3 regions of the Colwellia sp. SU-HH01172 genome follow, and region 2 is predicted to be linked to each of the others. Evidence: predicted binding sites of a transcription regulator. Region 2 holds the regulator's gene; each other region holds the start of a gene.
What was found. The regulator FNR, encoded in region 2, switches genes on or off when oxygen is low (the NO sensors DNR and NnrR bind a similar motif). The targets are predictions, from matches to a motif close to TTGATCTAGATCAA.
Positions count from the first base shown of each region.

Region 1: a site for FNR is predicted at 2,246-2,259, ahead of ubiT (ubiquinone anaerobic biosynthesis accessory factor UbiT). Genes of this name have one in related genera too.
Region 3: a site for FNR is predicted at 3,563-3,576, ahead of AC27JP_RS16550 (GbsR/MarR family transcriptional regulator). Genes of this name have one in related genera too.

Region 1 covers NZ_BAAJMB010000001.1:128,110-133,380, reverse strand. Annotated here, with positions in the region: gene AC27JP_RS00640 (cytochrome c peroxidase) at 1-1,369, opposite strand, end outside; gene ubiT (ubiquinone anaerobic biosynthesis accessory factor UbiT) at 1,669-2,223, opposite strand; gene ubiU (ubiquinone anaerobic biosynthesis protein UbiU) at 2,457-3,452, shown strand; gene AC27JP_RS00625 (U32 family peptidase) at 3,475-4,356, shown strand; gene AC27JP_RS00620 (JmjC domain-containing protein) at 4,431-5,271, shown strand, end outside.
Region 2 covers NZ_BAAJMB010000004.1:261,874-267,144, forward strand. Annotated here, with positions in the region: gene AC27JP_RS12605 (methyl-accepting chemotaxis protein) at 1-1,660, shown strand, start outside; gene uspE (universal stress protein UspE) at 1,754-2,686, opposite strand; gene fnr (fumarate/nitrate reduction transcriptional regulator Fnr) at 2,853-3,572, opposite strand; gene AC27JP_RS12620 (sulfite exporter TauE/SafE family protein) at 3,624-4,286, opposite strand; gene ccoS (cbb3-type cytochrome oxidase assembly protein CcoS) at 4,295-4,510, opposite strand; gene AC27JP_RS12630 (heavy metal translocating P-type ATPase) at 4,507-5,271, opposite strand, start outside.
Region 3 covers NZ_BAAJMB010000007.1:28,846-34,116, reverse strand. Annotated here, with positions in the region: gene AC27JP_RS16570 (class 1 fructose-bisphosphatase) at 1-539, shown strand, start outside; gene AC27JP_RS16565 (methyl-accepting chemotaxis protein) at 791-2,329, shown strand; gene AC27JP_RS16560 (hypothetical protein) at 2,397-2,720, opposite strand; gene AC27JP_RS16555 (tetratricopeptide repeat protein) at 2,940-3,359, opposite strand; gene AC27JP_RS16550 (GbsR/MarR family transcriptional regulator) at 3,629-4,171, shown strand; gene AC27JP_RS16545 (cytochrome ubiquinol oxidase subunit I) at 4,335-5,271, shown strand, end outside.

The sequences.
Region 1 (5,271 bases), on a different contig from region 2:
GAGAGCCTTCTTGCCTTTCACGAAGTATGCGAGATAACGTAGGATGATCTTGAATACCTGTACTGTAGTGTTCTACAACTTCTTCTAATGTGGCAAAACGGCCATCATGCATATAAGGAGTACTCTCAAAAATATTGATCAGCGTAGGTATTTTGAATTTGCCTTCATGGTTTGGATCGCCTGTAGTTTCAAACACACCTAAGTCATCACCTGACTCAGCGTTTATACCGTTATTGCTTGCACTGGTGAGTGCTTCGTCAATAAAGGGTCCGACAAAGGCTTCTGTGGTGTGACAACCTGCACAAGGGGGAATGTCTCCTCGAAAATTCATGAATAAACTTTTCCCTAAGTTTTCTTCATCTGTAAATCCCACAAATGGTTCAAAGGGAGAATTAACTGCTTCTCGATGACGAGCGTATTTTGAGTCAACACTTACCATAGATCTAATAAATTGTGCCATTGCAAGGCTTATACGATCAACGGTTATCATCTCATCACCAAATGCAGCTTGAAATAAAGCAGGATAGTAATCTAGATTTGAAACTTTTTCTTCTAATTCTGATAAAGTTAATCCCATTTCAATTGGGTCTTGAATAGGCATTAATACCTGTTGCTCTAATGTATCGGCTCGTTCGTCCCAGAAAAACTTACCACTATCATAAAATCGAGCATTAGCCAAAGTCATTGAATGCCGCCTAGTAAACTCTCCTTCAAACCCTTCACTAAATTTACGATCATCTGTAAACCCTAAAGACTGCTTGTGGCAAGATCCGCAAGAAATACTATTATTTGCACTTAATTGAGTTTCATAAAACAACACTCTACCTAAAGTAGCCTCGGCATTAGTAACAGGATTATGCAGAGGAGTATTATCTATGCTGCTAGCAGATACTTGAAAGCCAAACTCTTCTGGAAAGAAGTTATTCAATAAATGCTCAGGTAACTCGATATCTGCGTAATTAAAGTATTCATTTGGTAAATTGGGCATTCTGCTAACTTGAGGTTCCCATTTTTCGGGGTCGTTAGGAAACGCATCCGAGTTGTCACCAACGCCATCGCCATCTGTGTCTGTCGTTTCTGTTGGATCGTTAGGAAAGGCATCCGAGTTATCACCAACGCCATCGCCATCTGTGTCTGTCGTTTCTGTTGGATCACTAGGAAACGCATCCGAGTTATCGCCAACGCCATCGTCATCTGTGTCTGTCGTTTCTGTTGGATCGCTAGGAAATGCATCTGAGATATCACCAACACCATCGCCATCTGTGTCAATAACTATAGGTGCACTATCACTTTCAGAGTCATCGTTTCCATTGGAGCCGCCACAAGCTGATAAAGTTACTAATAAAAAAGCAATATAAATATGTTGCATACCATCTCGATAAATTTTTTTACTTGTCAACCAGCATAAATGAATTTAAGTAAAGTATCGTAAAGGTAATGCAAAGAAAGGTAAGTTGCTTCAAAAACTCAAATACGTTCTAGTAATTTTGGTTCTAAATTTATACAACTAATGACCGCTTTGGTGGCAAAGCGGACTATATATTAAGTAAAGTTTGTGCCTAAATTAGGATCGCTTTACAAGATTAGTAACCGTTGCAGAACACCAAAATTACATTTTCTGTCACAGTGCCCATTTTACTGCGCTCTAAACTTACTATTGCCTTTTGCTTAAACCAGCACGCCGTGCTTAATTTCTTGTTGGGTTTGTTCAACCACATCGGCCAGTATATTAATAATTTTATGTACGCTACTGGGCAGTTGGTCAACATCAACGGCGTCGATTAGGTTTTTCACTTCTAAACCTAGTTCGGTATCGCCTTCAATGTGCAAGCGGCGCTGGAAAAATAAGGTGTCTGGGTCTTGTTTGCGGCCAGCAATTAGTAACAAATAATCACCTGAAGCACAAAAGCTTACATCTTCTTCAATGGCTAGCTGTGGCGCTGCCATAATAAGTTGGTCTTGATCAAAGCTTAACCACCAATGTAGATCAATATCGGTAATAGATATTTTTAGCCATTTGTCGGTTAAAAATTCAAAATCACCATCTTCAATTGCTTCTTTAAATACTGAATGTAGCGCGGGCAGCAGCAGCTTTTTTTGTGCGCTAAACGGCACTAAGCGCAGGCTAGGTTTTAGTATTTTAGGCAGTAACGAAAGTGCGCGACTTCGCACACTAAACGGTAAGTTTTGTAAGTTAACTCGTTCAGTAATTTGATTAATCAAGGTAAATTCCACTCGCTAAAGAGTGACTTATATCAACCCGTCACCACTTTAGGTTTTACTCATTTAAATTATGAGCAATAGGTTAGCACGCAGATGTCCATGCTTTTATGAAACAGATCAAGTTAACAAGTAAATATGTACTTGAAGTAATATCGGTATAGTTAATTTATATCAAATAATCTCTGACTGAACCTAGGTACACTCCCAACAAAATAAATTTTGGTTTGGATAATATGGAACTTTTGTGTCCTGCGGGTAATTTACCTGCGCTAAAAACAGCGATTGATAACGGTGCTGATGCGGTTTATATCGGTATGAAAGATGATACCAATGCGCGTCATTTTGCGGGTCTTAACTTTAATGATGGCAAGTTGGCTAAAGGTGCAGATTATGTGCACGACCATGGTAAAAAACTTCATGTTGCCATTAATACTTTTGCTCACCCTGACGGTGAACAGCGCTGGCGTAAAGCGGTTGATAATGCCGTAGCTATTGGCACTGATGCCTTAATTATTGCTGATTTGGGCGTGCTTGATTACGCCGCGACTAAATACCCTGATGTTGAGCGCCATGTGTCAGTGCAAGCGTCAACAACCAACTTAGAAGCAATAAAGTTTTTCAAAAACAACTTTGACGTTGAACGTGTGGTTTTGCCACGGGTATTGTCAGTACAACAAGTTCGTCAATTAGCCAAAACCAGCCCAGTAAAGTTAGAAGTATTTGCCTTTGGTAGCTTGTGTATTATGTCAGAAGGACGTTGTTATTTGTCTTCTTACATGACAGGTGAATCGCCAAATACGGCGGGTGCCTGTTCTCCAGCTAAATATGTTCGTTGGCAAGAAACGGATAAAGGCTTAGAAAGCCGTTTAAATAACGTGCTGATTGATCGCTACCAAAGTGATGAAAACGCCGGTTATCCAACCTTATGTAAAGGCCGCTTTGAAGTGGATGACAATGTTTATCATGCCTTAGAAGAGCCAACCAGTTTAAACACCTTAGAGCTTATTCCTGAGTTAGTAAAAATGGGCATTGCTTCAGTGAAAATTGAAGGACGTCAGCGCAGCCCCGCTTATGTTGAACAGGTAGCGAAAACGTGGCGCATGGCGTTAGACCGTTTTGCCGAAAACCCAGACGCTTATGATGTTGAACAGGCTTGGATGAATACCTTATCAAACCTTTCTGAAGGTAGCCAAACCACGTTGGGCGCATATCACCGTAAATGGCAATAAATATTAATAGTTGGAAATGAATATGAAATTTTCTCTTGGTCCTAGTTTGTTTTTTTGGCCAAAAAACGATGTTGAAGCTTATTATCAGCAAGCATTAAATAGCAAAGCCGATATTATTTATTTAGGTGAAACGGTTTGTTCTAAGCGTCGTGAATTGCGAGCAAAAGACTGGATTAATCTTGCCAAAGAACTTAACAGTAATAGCGATAAACAAATTGTGTTATCGACTATGGCGCTGTTGGAATCGCCAGCGGAAATTCAAACCATGCGCCGATTATGCGGCAATGGTGAACTGCTTATTGAAGCGAATGATTTAAGTGCCGTGCAAATGATGCACGAGCTAAATTTACCTTTTGTCGCAGGCCCAGCAATTAACTGCTACAACATCGCGACCTTAAAAGTATTGCTTCGACAAGGCATGAGCCGCTGGGTAATGCCAGTAGAAGTTTCTGGTGATTGGCTGAAAACTTTGCTGCAACAAGCAGAGGAAGAGAATATTCGAGACCAGTTCGAATGCGAAGTATTTTCTTGGGGCTATATGCCGCTTGCTTATTCAGCGCGTTGCTTTACCGCTCGTTCGGAAGATAGACCAAAAGACGATTGTAAATATTGCTGCATTAAATACCCAGAAGGGCGAAAAATGAATAGCCGAGAAGGTGAGCGCATGTTCATTTTAAACGGCATTCAAACCATGTCAGGTTACCAATATAACTTAGTTAACGAAGTGCCAGAAATGGCAAACATTGGCGTTGATATTGCCCGTATTAGCGCTGATAACGACAAAGCATTTACCATGCTTGACCGCTTTGCTAATCAGCTCGTTAACCCTGAAAAATACCCGCTTGACGGCGTGGAAGAATGTAATGGCTACTGGCATAAAATTGCTGGCATGTCAGTCGCGTAAACCACCATACAGATACAAAGCTGCCAATAATATGATGTTAATTGGTATGAATGAGAACATAAAAGGTTATTAATATGGTCCAGTTAAATGCTGATGAATTCAACCAAGAACATTTTTTACGTGAATATTGGCAGAAAAAACCTGTGGTTATCCGCCAAGGCTTTAAACATTTTCAAGACCCAATTAGCGCTGATGAAATTGCCGGGCTCGCCTGTGCAGAAGAAGTTGAATCTCGCTTAGTTTATAAAAAAGGTGAACAATGGCAGGCAGAATTTGGCCCATTTGAATCTTACGAGCACTTAGGTGATAAAAACTGGTCGCTGGTTGTGCAAGCTCTCGATAACTGGTCAGAAGAAGCGGCACAAATGATAGAACCATTTCGTTTTCTTCCGCATTGGCGCTTAGATGACTTAATGGTCAGTTTTGCAACCCCTGGCGGTGGTGTAGGGCCACATATTGATTGGTACGACGTATTTATCTGCCAAGGCTCAGGTAAACGTAACTGGCGTGTTGGTGATAAAGGCCAACATCGTGAGTTTGCAGCACACGCCGCACTTTTACATGTTGAACCTTTCGAAGCCATTATTGATGTTGAGTTGGAGTCAGGTGATATTTTATATATTCCACCAGGTTTCCCGCATGAAGGTATAACTTTGGAAACAAGTTTAAGTTTTTCAGTGGGCTTTCGCACTAATTCAGCGGTGAGTTTACTCAGTGGTTTTGCCGATCATTTAATTGATAACGAGCAAGGTGGTCAACTAATTACCGACCCAGAACGGCAAGCGACTGCACACAGCGGCGCAATTGATTCGAATGATTTTGCAAAAATAAAACAGCAGTTAACATCGTTAACCGACAATGATGAAATGCTGCGTGACTTTATTGGCGCTTTTTACACTCAAGCTAAACACGAAT
Region 2 (5,271 bases):
TAGTAGCTGGCTTAAAAACAATGAAGAGCTAAGTCAACAAGCCGCTTTTATTGACTACTTGTCGGTTATTAAGCAAGAGAATAAAGCCATTAGTGCCTATATCGTGTCGCTTCAGTCGAGCAACTATTACACCGATGCAGGTATTACCCGGCAAGTTGATCAGCAAAATGATAGCTGGTTTTATAATTTTCTAGCATCTGATAAAACCTTTGAGCTAAGTTTGGATGTTGATAAATTGACCAATCAAGTTGTTGTCTTTATTAACTATGTTGTGGTTGTTGATAGCAAGCGAGTTGCTGTCGCTGGCATAGGACTATCTTTAGATTCGATGACCAGCTTAGTTAGTAACCATCGAATTGGTAAGTCAGGGCTAGTTTACTTAGTTTCAAATGATGGCAAGATCATGCTGCATGGTGACAAGACTAAAATAGGTCAGTCTGTTGAACTGTTAGCAATGCAAGCAGGAAAACTGGTAACTAAAAAAATAAATGCTGAAGAGTATGTGATTTCGAGCACCTCTCTCGATTCCTTAGATTGGCATTTAGTTGCCGAGATCCCTGAAGAGCAATTATCTGGGCCGCTTAATAAAGCCATTAATAAAAATATAATTTTTGGTATCGTCATAGCATTAATAGGCTTTGCATTAGTTAGGATTTTGGCGAGGCAAATATTTAAGCCACTAGAAGAAATTACCGATGCGGTAACCGCACTGACCGAAAAGGATGGTGATTTAACGGCAAGATTACCAGCCAATGAGAGTAATGAAGTTGGGATTTTAGCGACAAAATTTAATTTATTTTTACAGCAGCTTCATGAGATGTTTAAGCAAGTGTCTATTTCTGCAACACATGTGCAAGATATCGCCGAACTTGTGCAAGAGAAAGTACAAGGCGCGGCAGGTCTTGCAGAAAGGCAGTCTTCTAATACGCAAACGGTTGCAGCAGCGGTGAATGAAATGGAAGTCACCGTGCAAGATATTTCAAATAATGCCAAAGGCGCTTCTGAAATTGCAATGGCGACTGAAGCAACGACCCAAAATGGCGCTCAGTTTGTTAATGACACCATAGCGCAGATGGGCAATTTAGAGACATCAATGGCAACATCGGTTGAGTCGGTAACTGAACTGTCTGGTGAAATTAAGTCCATTACCAATGTTTTAGATGTTATTAAGGGCATATCTGAGCAGACCAATTTGTTGGCACTCAATGCTGCTATTGAAGCCGCTAGAGCAGGAGAGCAAGGGCGAGGCTTTGCTGTTGTTGCCGATGAAGTGAGAACATTAGCCAAACGCACGGCAGAATCGACAGAACAAATTAATGACATGATAGAAACACTAAATGCCAAAGCTTCTACCACAGTATCTTCGATTGAACTAGGCAGTAAAAATACTCTTGAAAGTGCGGAAAGGCTGAAAGAAACTGGCAGTACGCTGGATAATATTGCCAGCGAAATTGTTAACTTGACCGAAATGAATACCTCTGTTGCATCGGCTACAAAAGAGCAAACATTAGCCACGTCAGAAATAAGTCAAAATATCGTAATGATTGCTAATTCTGCCGATCAAACCAAAGAAAACATGGTCAAGTCAGAAGAATTATGTGATGGCTTACATCAAGAGTCTAATACTCTAAAAGATCTAATCGGCAGATTTACCTTATAAAGCTGGAGGAAAGTCATAATTTTCTTATTTTAAAAGTTAAGCAGAGGACTGACTCTGCTCAAGCTTCTAAAAGAAAATATTAACTGTCGTGAGCTACTCGACATCAAGCGGGGAAATATAACCATCTGGCTTTAATGCCAACACATCGCAGTTTAGCCGATCAATAACATGCTCAGCGGTATTACCAATCAAGGCCGCAGATAATCCCGTTCGGCCTACGGTGCCTAGAATCACTAATTCAGCGTCCAAGTCATTAGCCAGGCTTTCAATAACGTCCTCTGGTAAACCTTCTTTGATATGAGTGTTTTCTTTACTTATATTAAATGCTTTAGCATGTTCAAACATGGCATTTTCATGATGCTTTAACATCGAACGATTATAATCGCTGGCATTAAATTCAGGAATTTCAATGGCGATGTTAACGGGTGTACCAGGGAAAGAATTAACTAAGTGTAAGTTAGCTTTCATTACTTTGGTTAACTGTTTGGCTTCGGCGGTAATTTTATCGTTTAGTGAGCGATGTTCTTCTTCATCACTACCAATATTGAGTGCCGCAACAATATTGCCGTTGTCTGGCCATAAATGTTCTTTCACCAGTAACACTGGACATGGGCATTTACGTAAAATATGCCAATCAGTCGGTGTGAAGATGACTGATTTTAGTTTATCGTGTTGATGCGTGCCCTTAATAACGATGTCGTAGCCATTTTTAAGCACTTGCTCAATGATTTGTTCAAAGGGGCGGTTATGCCAAATAACTTGGCAATCAATACTGAGTTCAGCAACATCAAGCTCTGAGATAATTGACTGTAACCATTGAGTTCTGTCGTTGATCACCGATTGACGCATAGCCTCTCGCTCATCGCTTGAAAGCATGGTGGTCATTTCATAAGAAAAATCATATATGGTCAAAAATGCTGTAATGCTAGCGCCTGTTTTACGGGCCAATTCTAGTGCACGCTCTAAAGCTTTTTGATCTTCTGTTGTTGGGTCAACAATAGCGAGTATTTTTTGATACTTTTCCATATCTAATTCCTTTATCAATTGTCTACTGTAACTATAACAATAGACCACTTTGAGTCAATAATAGTTGTTTTAAATCAAATTATTATCGTCTCTAAGATAAACAACAATTCACGCTAAGCATAGCGTGAATTGTTTCAATAAGGAAATTTAGAAAAGTAAGAAGGGGTTAAAGCGCTGCGCACTCGTTTAATTTATCAATATCTAAAATGGTGATGAGTTTGCCATCAACTTGGATCAAGCCATTTTTATGGAAACGATTAAGCAAACGGCTAATGGTTTCAACCGTTAAACCAATATAGTTGCCAATATCACTGCGAGTCATCGACAAACGAAACTCTGACGCCGATAAACCACGAGCATGGTAACGAGTACTTAAGGTACTAATAAACGTTGCTAATCGTTGTTCGGCATTTTTTCGGTTCAGCAAGGTTAGCATTTCTTGATCGCCACGAATTTCCGTACTCATCATGCGTAAAATTTGTTTTTTTAGTTTCGGCATGCTGTTAGATAAGGTATCAAGTGTGTTGTAAGGGATTTCACAGACCATAGAGGTTTCTAAAGCTTTGGCAAAGCTTGGATGTTCTGCATTGGCAATGGCATCAAAACCCAATAAGTCACCTGCTAAATGAAATCCGGTAATTTGCTCTTCACCTTGCTCGTTTACCGTGTAGGTTTTAAAGGTACCTGAACGGATGGCGTACAATGCATGCATAGGCTGGCCATCATTAAATATTTGCTCACCTTTATGAATAGGTCGCTTACGATCGATAATATTATCTAAGGTATCGAGTTCTTTATCGTTTAAAGAAAACGGTATGCATAGCTCACTAATGCTACAGTTTTGACAGTGAATATGTTGCTGACCTGTACACGATTTATTACTCATAATGACCTATAGTTCATTTGCATTTTAATGATGTGGATCATATTAGATGCGTTATAGATATGCAATAAGTATAGTATAAATACCGTATAAAATCACCAGAATAGCGGCGAGTTTTCTAAAGAGCGTATTGCTCAGTAGGGACTTAATACTGATAGTGCCCAGTGAGACAGAAAGTAATGCTGGCAGGGTACCTAGGCCAAAGAAAAACATAATTAAGGCGCCGTTAATAGTATTAGCGCTGGCTAATGCCCAGGTAAGAGTTGAGTATACCAAACCACAAGGCAACCAGCCCCATAATGCCCCTAAGGCAAATGCACTACGAGTATTTTTAATCGGAATAAACTTCTTGGTATTAGGGGAAATATGGCGCCATAGTTTTTTACCAATATGCTCGACATGGCTTAACCACATTAACCACTGTCCTAGATATAAACCGAGTAAGATAAGAAAGATGCCAGCGACAGTTTTTAACGCTGCAATGGGCAAACCGACATTTTTTGCCGCCATTGAACTGGTAAACGCGACTAATGCGCCAATGAGACTGTAAGAAAAAATTCGTCCGAAATTATAGGCAAAAACAATGCGATATTTGTTATTGCTGACCTCATTCGATATTGCTGTGGTGAGCATGGTACTAATGCCACCACACATCACGATACAATGCCCAGAGCCTAATAAGCCAATAACAAATGCTGAGAAGTAATCTAGGGTCATATTAAGGGTTACTTCTGTGTATCTTGCTCGTTATTTATCGTGGAATTATCGTCGTCGTTATCAACTTGTTCGTCTTTTTTTTCGTTGGCATCGTCATATAAAATACTCATGCCTTGTTTTTCTAGATCATCGAATTGTTCTGTTTTTACCGCCCAAAAGAAGATATAAATACCAACAGCCGTTAACAGAATAGCAATAGGGATCAATACGTAAATTACACTCATTTTCTTAATAGCCTTAACGAATTACTCACCACTAAAATTGAACTGGCAGACATGCCAATAACAGCCATGTATGGTGCAATATAACCCATAACCGCCAAAGGTAATACGATGGCATTGTAACCAAATGCCCAAAGGTAGTTTTGCTTTATAATTTTTGCAGTGCGTATGGAAACATCTCTCAAGGTCTGAACTGATTTGAGTTTATTGTTGAGTAAAATGACATCAGCACCGTTTTTAGCAATGTCAGTGCCGCTGCCCATGGCAATGGATAAATGTGCCGCGCCTAATACTGGACTATCGTTGACGCCGTCACCAATCATAGCAACGGTATGAGACAATTGTTGGGCTTTAATGGCGTTGACTTTATCTTGGGCTGACAAATTTGCTTGTACGTCATTAAGCTTTAGTTGGCTTTGTAGTTTATTGCAACCGACTAAGTGATCGCCAGAAAGCATTAAGGTTTTAACTTGATTGTTATGCAGAAATTCAATCAGTGCTTTGGCGTCATCACGTAAACCGTCATGCAAATAGAATTCTGCTATTAAGGTTTCATTCTCCATCAGCACACATTGGGCGCTATGAGCTTGCTCGCTGTTATTATCAAGTAACCAAGAGTTTTTACCTATTCGGTAATGTTTTTGCTTTATTTCACCCGAAATTCCCGCTCCTGGAGCAACAACAACTTGGCTAGCTGTGTGGTTAAAGTCGCGATAATCGATAAATGCTTTGGCAAGCGGGTGTGCAGAGTGGGCTTCTAGCGC
Region 3 (5,271 bases), on a different contig from region 2:
GCCAAGTGTGTGCGGGTTATGTACTTTATGGACCATCAACTATGTTAGTGATGACAACCGGCAGCGGCACACACTTTTACGTGTTAGACCGTACTCATGGCGGCTACTTATTAGTTGAACGTAACGTACAAGTACCACAAGATACCCAAGAGTTTGCTATTAACATGTCAAACCAACGCTTTTGGCAAGCACCAATGCAAAACTACATTAGTGATTTACTCGCCGGTGACACTGGCCCACGTGGCAAAAACTTCAACATGCGTTGGATTGCCGCTATGGTTGGCGATATTCATCGCGTATTAACCCGTGGTGGCTTATTTACTTATCCAGCAGATAATAAAAACCCTGAGAAGCCATACAAACTTCGCTTAATGTATGAAGCCAACCCAATGAGTTTTTTAATTGAACAAGCCGGTGGCTTAGCGATGACAAGTGAAGGTCGTATCATGGATATTGAACCAACTGACATTCATCAACGTGTTGAAGTGATCATGGGTTCAAAAAATGAAGTAGAAGCTTGTTTAGGTTATTACAAATAACGTACTAGCCAATCCCCTGCATCAACATAAAAGCATCTGAAAAACCATCAGGTGCTTTTTATTTGCTCACCCCCATATTCGACACCAAAAAAGTTAGATATAATACACACAATTAATCAGACAAAAAATCAATTAATTAGCTACAGTAAAGTTAAAACAAACACAGAACACACAATAAAAATGTGGGTTAAAACACATATAATGATAAGATAAATGTTCTATCAAAATCTTTTATCAAGGAAGATGAAACTATGAGCTATATCTCCACCGTTGAGCGCACATTCACTCCACAAGAACAACTCGTATCAACCACAGATTTAAACGGAGTAATCACCTACGCTAATCCAGAGTTTTGTAAAATTTCCGGCTATAGTTTAGAGGAGCTCATTGGCCAACATCACAATATTGTTCGACACCCTGACATGCCGAAAGCAGCTTTTAAAGATCTATGGGAAAAGTTAAAACAGGGTGATTCATGGCGAGGTATGGTGAAAAATCGCTGTAAAAATGGTGACTATTATTGGGTCGATGCTTATGTCACACCACTATTTGAAAATGGTCAAGTGACGGGCTATCAATCCGTACGTGCCTTCCCCAGTGACAAGCAAAAGACGCAAGCACAAGACCTCTACGATAAACTAAACAATAATAAGCCAATTGTTGATTTTCATGCCAATATCCGTTTAAAGCGCATAAGCGCATTAATTTTTATAATAGCCGCTATAACACTTGATTTAGCACTTGTTGGCACAGCCATATCTAGTTTCATTTTACTTGGCTGCCTAGCGTTATTAACGATAGTTTTTGCCGAAGAGTTGATTTCACTCCCCAACCAATTAACCACAACCAAAAAACAATTTGATAGCCCCTCTCGCCTTATTTACTTAGGCAAAGGCATTCTCAGTATTATTAATTACCCCACTGAACTCTATAAAGCACGAATAAAAACAGTTTTAGGAAGATGTAACGATTCAGGTGGAAGATTAGCAAAACTCGCAGACGAACTAGCGCAAACCTCACACGAAATGCGCAATAGTATCCAAGAAGAAAATGAGCATATTAGCCAATTTGCTACTGCTATTACCCAAATGAGTGCAACCATAGGTGAAGTTAGTCAAAGTACCACCTTAGCTCACGATAAAGTTGCAGAAGTACAAGCCGACTGCCTACAAAACATAGTCACGATTGATGCCAGTGAAGGCAAAATTGCGCAACTCGCTAGCGATGTTGAAAATGCCGCAAATAATGCCACTGAGCTAGTCGCCGACGTCGATAAAATATCTACCGTGATGAGTGAAATTCAAGGAATCGCCGATCAAACTAACCTACTGGCACTAAATGCCGCGATTGAAGCAGCAAGAGCTGGCGAGCAAGGTAGAGGTTTTGCAGTAGTTGCTGATGAAGTTAGAACGCTAGCAAGCCGCACACAAAGTGCCACGGAGCAAATTCAACTCTCTGTTACGGAATTACAAAAAACATTAACCACTTGGAACCAAGTCATGTTGACGAATAAGAACAGTGCAGATGAATGTTCCACTGAATCAAAAAATATCAAGCAAGCCATGCAAAACATTATCGATAATATTCAAAATGTTAATGATATGACGGCACAAATTGCCACTGCGTCTGAACAGCAAAGTGTTGTTGCTGAGCAAATTACTCAAGGTATTCACAATATTGACAACATATCTCAACGAAATACCCAGCTAGCGGGTGAAGTATCAGATAAAAGCATAGAAGTTAATAGCAATGCCGAAGCAATAGAAGAGCTAAGCACTAACTTTAGTTAAGCATATTAACCAAAAAATTTAAGCTTCGGTGATGGCGCTAGATGATTAGCGCCATCGCTGTATCTGCTTAACGAAACTTTCCTGCTTTATTTTTCATATTGACAACTTGGCGAGCAATAGCTAGCAACTCAGGTGATATATCATCAGCACCATTTTTAATTAATTTGCTAACATCACCCGATGAAAATAACGAACCGCGCTCAGACTTCACCCCTAATGATCTAACAAAATCTTTGGTTTGGCCTGTGCTCGCAGTATCAATATATTTCAAGATAACTTGTTCATTAAAGCTTTGCGGCTCTTGTTTCAATGTTGAAATTTGCTCAGATAAAGCAACAATTTCAGACTCTAGCATTTCAATTAATTCAGCAATATTGTTATAGGGTTTCATTACGATACTTAATTCTTCTAGGGTTATTTAACGATTTATTTACTATACGGATGATAAAGCACGCCCGCGTATGTGCCACATTTACGTTGTGATTGTACCGTGAATAAAAATGATTAAATAGCTTTCAATACACGGGAACTTATTGCTAGCAATAGTGCGGCATAATAGCCACATACTCTGCGCTTGGAATATTATTTTTAAGGCACTAAAGCAATTAACTTACGAGTTTTTTAACTCTACTAGCAAGTCATGAATTTCTGCTTTTAGTTGTTTATCGACAATTTTATTACAACTACTTTTTGCTTGTTCTAAAGCTTCGATTGCGCCAATTTTGTCGTTTAGCTCAACCTTTAATGCCGCAATTGAATAACCAATTGATGAACGAAAATCTTTATTATTAATTGCTTCAGCCTTAGTTAACGCTTGCTGATATATTGTCACGGCCAAGGCTAAATCATCGGTAAAGTCAGCCAGAGTTTCCCACTGCACAGGGTGATCTTTATCTGTGTTTTCATGCTCTTCGCATAGCTGTTTTAATTCCAAATAATAACCATCGAACCTTGATTGATTCTTTTGTTGAACAGCGGCCATTAAGCTATCAGTGAGCGAAAGTACGCGCTTATATATTTTGGTATTCATGCTGTGCCTTATCAAATGTGGTTAATTACGTTTCAAACTGGGATTATAAAGCTTTTACAGCAACTAAACATGAATTAACTAACTAAGCCGGCAATTCATTTCACACCGCTAAAATCCTATCTCGATCTATCTCCCCCCCTCACTCCAGAAATAACGCCTTGTGATAAAAATCACAAAAAACATCGTTTTTGGGCTTCAAATGCTTGACTTAGATCAAAAAAGGCCTACAATTTTCACAAATTACTGAAAATTCAGAAAGGACAGTAAGTATGAAAATAACACCTATGACGCAATCACTGGTTTTGCATTTTGGTGAAATGGGCTCTCGTTGGGGATTAAACCGTACGCTAGGCCAAATGTATGCCGTTATCGTGCTAACTGAAGCACCATTAAATGCTGACCAAATTAGCGAAGCGCTACAAATTTCTCGCTCAAACGTCAGCATGGGCTTAAAAGAATTAAAATCGTGGAACCTGATCAAACTACATCATATTCCAGGTGACAGAAAAGAGTATTTCTCTGCACCAAGCGATATTTGGGAAATAGCACGCACCTTAGTGGTTGAGCGCAGAAAACGTGAACTTGATCCAACTCTTTCAACCTTGCGCGATGCTTTAATGGAACAACCCAGCAATGAGTCAGACGAATATGCACAAATGCGGGTTCAGCAAATGCATGACCTCATGGAAATGGTGACCTTGTGGACAACCGAAATGCAAAGCATGTCATCTGAAAAGCTGTCTGCGCTGCTGAAATTAGGTGAAGGCATTAGCAAGATATTAGATGTAAAAGATAAATTATTATTACGCTAGTGACTTAGGCCGCTAGCTAACTTTTAAAGCCGATAGTAACAACCGAGAAAAAACCTAGAACATAATTTAATCAGTCAATTATACATAACTGACAAACTTACCTTAACCAAGTGGAGTACATCACGTGTTAGATGCAGCAGCTATTGCTAATGACACAAGTTTCATGCTTTCACGCATCCAATTTGCTGCCAATATTAGTTTTCATATTTTATTTCCAACCATCAATATCGCTTTATGCTGGATATTGTTATTTTTCAAAGTGCGCTACAACCAAACCCAAGACGAAAGTTGGTTGCGCGTTTATCGCTTTTGGGTGCGAATATTTGCCCTCACCTTCGCTATTGGCGTTGTAAGCGGTATCACTATGTCGTTCCAATTCGGCACCAATTGGCCAGGCTATATGGAAACCGTCGGTAATATTGCGGGTCCCTTGCTTGGCTATGAAGTACTTACCGCTTTCTTTTTAGAAGCCTCGTTTCTATCTATTATGCTGTTTGGTATGGACCGCGTTTCAAACCGCGTACATACCCTAGCGACAGTGTTGGTTTCATTCGGCACTACGCTTTCAGCCTTTTGGATTTTATCGCTCGACTCTTGGATGCAAACGCCAGCAGGTTTTGAAATGATTGATGGCGTCGCTCATGTAACTAGCTGGTTAGAGGTTATTTTTAATCCATCAATGCCATATCGGTTAATGCATATGCTATTAGCTTCAGGGTTAACCTCTGCATTTTTAATTGCTGGTATTTCAGCTTATCGGTTACTTAAAGGCGATAACAAAAAGTCGGTCAAACAAGCGTTAAACTTTGCCGTTGTTTTAGCTGCTTTACTTATTCCTCTACAAATATTCGTTGGCGATTTACATGGCTTAAATACCTTTAAGCATCAACCCGCGAAAGTAGCCGCAATGGAAGGTGTCTGGGAAACAGATTCTGGTGTACCTTTATTGCTATTCGCTTTACCTGATGAAGAAAAGCGAGAAAACAGCTTTGAAGTAAAAGTACCGAATGTCGCTAGCTTAATTTTAACGCATGATGCCGATGGTGAAATACAAGGGCTAAATGACTTTATTGGTGAACACCCACCAGTAGCGCCGGTAT